2 linked regions of the Sphingobium yanoikuyae genome follow. The protein of the gene in region 1 interacts with the protein of each later gene in a pairwise test. Links are inferred from orthologs where the notes say so. Each region holds a gene or a part of one and is shown on either strand. Other genes may lie near its edges. The genes, in order: recA and dprA.

Region 1 (3,098 bases):
AGGAACTGGGTGGGCTGTTTCAGGCGATGGAAAGCCAGGTGCGCGCGGCGGGCGAGGCGATCCGCGCGGCGGTGGCGCAGACGCAGGTCGGCGCCGAGCAGACGGCGGCGCTGCGGGTCGAGGCGGACGGGATCGGCGCGGTCATCACCCTGATCGACGATATTGCGCGGGCGACCAGCATGCTGGCGCTCAATGCCAGCATCGAGGCGGCACGGGCGGGCGAGGCGGGACAGGGCTTTGCCGTGGTGGCGCGCGAGGTGAAGACGCTGGCGAGCCAGACGCGCGAGGCGGCGGCCGAGATCGGCGAGCGTATCGGCCATGTCCGGCTGGCGGTGGAGACGGTGGCGCAGGGGCATCTGCACATGGACGCGGCGATGGCGACCGCGAACGAGGTGTCGGCATCGGTCTTTTCGGCGGTGGCGCGTCATGGTGCCTTCAGCCGATCGATCGCCGCGAGCCTGTCGGAAGCCGGATCGTCGAGCGACCATATCCGCCAGAGCGCGCGCCAGATCAGCGACAATGCAAGCGCGGCGGCGGCGGGTGCCCATGACATCGGCGTCGCGGCCGGGCAATTGGCGACGGTCGCGCACCGGCTGGACGATCGGGCGAGCCGGTTCCTGCAGGCGATCCAGGCAGGCTGAACCGCACAAAGCCTCTGGTAACGGCGCAAAAAGCAGCTAGTCTTGCACCCAATGGGTCCGGCACGGGCCGAAAATGGGAGAGAAGATCATGCTCGTCATGTTCGTCGGCGTCGATCGCACCGAAACCGCGGTCAACCCTACCCAGGTGACCTTCGTCTCATCCGTGACCGACGGCACCCGCATCCGCTTTGGCGAAGGCCGCAGCGTCACCGTGACCGAACCGATCGCCGAAGTGCTGGATTCGCTCAACCGCGCCCTGCGGCCGCACGAATAGCGGTCTTTCCCCTCTTCCCCTCCGTTGCGCCTGTATGGCGACAGCCCTGTCGCGCGCACGACAGGTAAAAGGCCCGCCGCGCCTTCGCGCAACGGGCCTTTTCAGAGCGTGAAGCCAGAGGTGGACGAAAGGCAGGATCAGGCGCCCGGTTGATCCGGTCGGGCGCGGTCGTCCTGCTTAGTCGTCATCCCCCGCTTCGGGTCCGGCCATCATCCCTTCGGCGACTTCCTCGGTCTTGCCGCGGATCGCCTTTTCCAGGCGGTCTGCCATTTCGGGATTTTCCTTGAGGAAGGTCTTGGCGTTTTCGCGCCCCTGGCCGATGCGGACCGAGTCATAGGAGAACCAGGAGCCCGACTTCTCGACCAGCCCGGCCTTGACGCCGATGTCGAGCATCTCGCCGATCTTGGAAATGCCCTCGCCATACATGATGTCGAATTCGACCTGCTTGAAGGGCGGGGCGACCTTGTTCTTCACCACCTTCACGCGGGTCGCGTTGCCGACGATATCGTCGCGATCCTTGATCTGTCCGGTGCGACGGATGTCGAGACGGACCGAGGCGTAGAATTTGAGCGCGTTGCCGCCGGTGGTGGTTTCCGGATTGCCGTACATCACGCCGATCTTCATGCGCACCTGGTTGATGAAGATCACCATGCACTTGGAGCGGGCGATCGACCCTGTCAGCTTGCGCAGCGCCTGGCTCATGAGGCGCGCCTGCAGGCCGACATGGCTGTCGCCCATCTCGCCCTCGATCTCGGCGCGCGGCACCAGCGCGGCGACCGAATCGACGACGAGGATGTCGATGGCGTTGGAGCGGACCAGCGTGTCGACGATTTCCAGCGCCTGTTCGCCGGTGTCGGGCTGCGACACGATCAGTTCGTCAATGTCGACGCCCAGCTTCTTGGCATAGATGGGGTCGAGCGCATGTTCCGCGTCGACGAAGGCGGCGGTGCCGCCGGCCTTCTGGGCTTCGGCGATCGCATGCAGCGTCAGCGTGGTCTTGCCCGAGCTTTCGGGGCCGTAAATCTCGATGATGCGGCCCTTGGGCAGGCCGCCGATGCCGAGCGCGATGTCGAGGCCGAGCGAGCCGGTCGAGATCGATTCAATCTCGATCTTCTCGCGGCTGCCGAGCTTCATCGCGCTGCCCTTGCCGAAGGCGCGATCAATCTGGGCGAGCGCCGCCTCCAATGCTTTCTGTCTGTCCATTGTGCCTGTCTTCTTGGAATCGATGAGTGAGAGCATAGCGGTCATCGGCCTATCCCCTGTCAAGCGGATCGCGTCGAGTCACTCGGCGCCTGCCAATGATGTATCCTGTTTGTTCCTGTGGAACAAGAGGGGAACGGAAATTTCCTATCCTGCCTATTCAGTCGGCGAGAATCTTCTCCAGCGCGCGCTCCACGGCACCGATGGTGAAGGGCTTGGCCAGCGTCGGCCGATCGGCATGGCCCTGCGGCAGATCATCCGCCATGCCGCCGGTGGCGAACAGGAAGGGAATCGACTGCTGCGCCAATATGTCGGCGACCGGCCAGCTTTTTTCACCCTGGAGATTGCAGTCGAGCAGGGCGGCGTCGAACCCGCCCTCGCGCGCCAGGGCGCACGCCTCGTCCACCGACGCGGCGGTCGCGTGGAGGCGATAGCCGAGCGCGTCGAGATAATCTTCCAGCATCATGCCGATCATTGCTTCATCCTCGACGATGAGGATGGACTTGCCGTCAGCCATGCGCCCTTGTCCCTTGTTCTTGCTTCCCATCGCTAGCCAAAGGGGCAGGCGATGCCCAGCATAATCGTTTGCCGGCGGGCAAGTTCATTCCGCCGCCGGTCGCATCGCCAGCGCGTCGCGCGCCGCTTCGGCCAACTGGTTGACGGAAAAGGGCTTGGGCAGGAAGGCTACATTGGCGATGTCGATCGACTTGCGTAGTTGCTCCTCGGCATAGCCGGACATGAACAGCACGGGGAGGTCGGGGAAGCTGCGCCGCGCCTGCGCCACCATCGCCGGGCCATCCATATTGGGCATCACCACGTCGGAGATCAGCAGGTCGATCTTCTCGCCGCCGCCCAGCACTTCCAGCCCCTGTTCGCCGTCGCTGGCGGTCAGCACCTTGTAGCCCTGGCGGGTGAGGGCGCGTTCGGCCACGGCGCGGACCATATCCTCATCCTCGACCAGCAACACGGTGCCGGTGCCCCAG
Region 2 (3,261 bases), 1.5 Mb from region 1 along the record:
CCGCCCGAGCGCGAGGCGCTGCTGCGCGAGCGGCTGGGCGCGCTGGGGGCTGGATCGACGATCCGGCCGCCCTTCCACTGCGACTATGGCTTCAACATCTTCCTGGGCGCGGGCGTGTTCCTGAACTTCAACTGCGTCATCCTGGACGTCGTGCCGGTGACGATCGGCGATGGCACGCAGATCGGCACCGGGGTGCAGATATTGACCGCCGACCATCCGCGCGATCCGGCCGAGCGCGCCACCGGCGTCGAATGGGGCGTGCCGATCACCATCGGCCGCAATGTGTGGATCGGCGGCGGCGCGATCATCCTGCCCGGCGTGACGATCGGCGACGATGCCCTGATCGGTGCGGGCAGCGTGGTGACACGCGACGTGCCGGCCGGCGCAACCGTGATCGGCAATCCCGCGCGGGTGCGGTAAACCGATACTGCCCATTGCTCCCCGCGCCTGTCACGCTATGGTCGCGCGCAAATCATACTGGCGAATTTCATGACACCTCCCTGGCTGCTTCCCGCTTTTGTCCTGGTGCTGGGCTATCTGCTCGGCTCGATCCCCTTTGGCCTGCTGCTGACGCGCTTCACCGGCGCGGGCGACCTGCGCCAGATCGGGTCGGGCAATATCGGCGCGACCAATGTGCTGCGCACCGGGCGCAAGGGGCTGGCGGCGGCGACCTTGCTGCTCGACCTGCTCAAGGGTGCGGCGGCCGTGCTGATCGGTGCGGCGCTGGTGGATGGTGGCGGGCCGATGGCGGGCGCCATGGCGTTCATCGGCCATTGCTACCCCGTCTGGCTGCGCTTTGCCGGTGGTAAGGGCGTGGCGACGATGATGGGCGTGGTGACGGCCATGTACTGGCCGGCCGGCATCGTCTTTGCGGTCGTGTGGCTGGGCGCGCTGTTCGGCACCAAATGGTCGTCGGTCGGCGGCATGTCCGCCGCGGTCAGTGCGCCGATCGCCATGTTTGCCTTTGGCCGGATCGATCTGGTGCCGGTCAGCCTGGCACTGGCGCTGATCGTGCTGTGGCGGCACCGCGCCAATATCGCCCGGCTGCTGAAGGGCGAGGAGCCCAAGGTCGGCAGTTCCAAGCAGAAAGCCGCCACCGAGTGAGCGGGCAGGAGCGGTTCGACCGTCTCCGCCTGATCCGATCCCCGCGGATCGGCCCCGTCAGCTACCGCCAGTTGCTCGCGCGTTTCGGCAGCGCGGCCGAGGCGCTGCGCGCCATTCCCATGCTCGCCGCGCGCGGCGGGGGCCAGGCGCGCGTGGCCGATGCCGCCGCGATCGAACGGGAGATTGCCGCGACCCGCGCGATCGGCGCCCGCTATCTGCTGATGGGCGATGCCGACTATCCCGCGCTGCTGGCCGAGATGGAGGGCGCGCCGCCGGCGCTGATCGTGCGCGGCGATGCTGCGATCGCGGGGCGGCCCTGCATCGCCATGGTGGGCGCGCGCAACGCGTCGGGCGCCGCCTGCCGCTTTGCCCGGATATTGGCGCAGCAACTGGGCGATCGCGGTGCGGTGGTCGTGTCCGGCCTGGCCCGCGGCATCGATACCGAAGCGCATCGCGGATCGATCGACAGCGGCACGATCGGCGTGATCGCCAGCGGCATCGACATCGGCTTCCCGCCCGAAAATGCAGTCTTGCAGGAAGATGTGGCGCAGCGCGGCCTGCTGGTGACCGAGCATCCGCCCGGCACCCAGCCGCTCGCCCGGCATTTTCCGGCGCGCAACCGGATCATCGCCGGCCTTGCGCTGGGCACGGTGGTGGTGGAGGCCGCGCCCAAGTCCGGGTCGCTGATCACCGCAAGACTGGCGACCGAGGCGGGGCGCGAGGTGATGGCGGTGCCGGGATCGCCGCTCGACCCCCGCGCCCAGGGCTGCAACCTGCTGATCCGCGAAGGCGCGACATTGGTGCAGAATGCCGACGACATTTTGGAGGCGGTCGGCGGGCTTGATCCCCGCATGGTGCGGCAGGGCAGCTTCGACTTCATCGGCCAGCACGTGTCGAGCGATGTTGCCGATACCGATCGCGCGGCGGTGATCGCCCTGCTGGGACCGGTCGCGGTGGCCGTGGACGAGATCATCCGCCTGTCCGGCCTGTCGCCTGCTATCGTGCAGACGGTGCTGCTGGAACTGGAGCTGGCGGGCGGGCTGGAACGGCAGGCGGGGGGGCGGGTGAGTTTCGTGTCGTGACCCGTTGGCCTTACATTTGCCAACTGACAAGATAGATACGCGATGTGGCGCCTTGAGACAGAATAGCCACGCGCGCCAATTGTCCGCTTCCCACATCGCCCACAGCGCCCTGTAAATCTTCCGTCTTTGGCTGTAGCCACCACGACCTGCCGGCGTTGTTGTCTCTTAGAAAATTATGCACGTCGTTCGGATTGAGCGGCTTGATTGGTTGTCCGCTGAGCTTTGCGGCTATTTCGTTGGCTTGCCATGAAGGGACATCAAAGCGGACGATTGCTCTGCAATCTATGCCGCAATGCTCATCATAATATATGTTCTTTGCAAGTGAGGGTAGCGTCTCGCGATTGTGATAGACATATACCCTGCTGACCTCCTCCTTGCTGAGGGCTTGGTTGGGATCGTTTCCTAAACAAATTTGGCAAACCTCCACCGGACCACAGCCGGTGACGGCCATGATCGAGGGAAGTAGGCCAAACGCCCGAAGTAGGTTCATCCCGTCTGCTCCCTTATTGGATCATCACACGCAAAATGGTCCGCAGCATCGAAATCGATAGTAGCGAACGAAGTGATTGGCTACGGCCACGCGATGCAATAACCCTCCGCTTGACGCCCGCCGTCATCGCCTTCCACACTCGCGCGTATACGTGAGAGACTTCCAAACCGGGGCCTGAATGCAACTTGTCATTGTCGAATCGCCGGCCAAGGCGAAGACCATCGAGAAATATCTGGGCGGGGATTTCCATGTCCTGGCCAGCTACGGCCATATCCGCGACCTGCCGCCCAAGGATGGGTCGGTGGATCCCGACAACGGCTTTGCCATGTCGTGGGAAAATTATGGCGACAAGGGCAAGCAGCTCAAGGCCATCGCCGACGAGGCGAAGAAGGCCACGCGATTGATCCTCGCGACTGACCCTGATCGCGAAGGCGAGGCGATCAGCTGGCATGTGCAGGAAGTGCTGCGCGCCAAGAAGGCGCTGCCGCAGACGGTCGACCGGGTGACGTTCAACGCCATCACCAAGGCGGCGGTGCTGGACGCGATGGCGAAGCCCCGCGCGCTGGACGAGGATCTGATCGACGC

The links.
Region 2: the proteins of recA (region 1) and dprA interact in binary tests that used the Bacillus subtilis proteins (3 or more experiments, as listed by UniProt). The link is inferred for Sphingobium yanoikuyae from one-to-one orthologs.

The regions. Positions count from the first base shown.
Region 1 is NZ_CP139979.1:3,738,783-3,741,880, reverse strand. The notes cover bases 129-2,908. They hold recA (recombinase RecA), read right to left. Parts: upstream 2,164-2,908; coding sequence 1,093-2,163; downstream 129-1,092. Other genes in these bases: U0025_RS17140 (hybrid sensor histidine kinase/response regulator), read right to left, coding at 2,717-2,908; U0025_RS17145 (response regulator), read right to left, coding at 2,276-2,632; U0025_RS17155 (hypothetical protein), read left to right, coding at 730-915; U0025_RS17160 (methyl-accepting chemotaxis protein), read left to right, coding at 129-641. Also shown: more of U0025_RS17160, read left to right, coding at 1-128; more of U0025_RS17140, read right to left, coding at 2,909-3,098. UniProt on the Bacillus subtilis protein: Multifunctional protein involved in homologous recombination, DNA repair and competence.
Region 2 is NZ_CP139979.1:2,208,327-2,211,587, reverse strand. What follows is about bases 201-3,143. They hold dprA (DNA-processing protein DprA), read left to right. Parts: upstream 201-1,100; coding sequence 1,101-2,186; downstream 2,187-3,143. Other genes in these bases: topA (type I DNA topoisomerase), read left to right, coding at 2,855-3,143; U0025_RS10105 (hypothetical protein), read right to left, coding at 2,197-2,676; plsY (glycerol-3-phosphate 1-O-acyltransferase PlsY), read left to right, coding at 490-1,104; U0025_RS10120 (sugar O-acetyltransferase), read left to right, coding at 201-420. Also shown: more of U0025_RS10120, read left to right, coding at 1-200; more of topA, read left to right, coding at 3,144-3,261. UniProt on the Bacillus subtilis protein: Protein that helps load RecA onto ssDNA during transformation. Binds cooperatively to circular ssDNA, is able to bridge different segments of DNA. Favors the loading of RecA onto SsbA- or SsbB-coated ssDNA and formation of RecA-DNA filaments.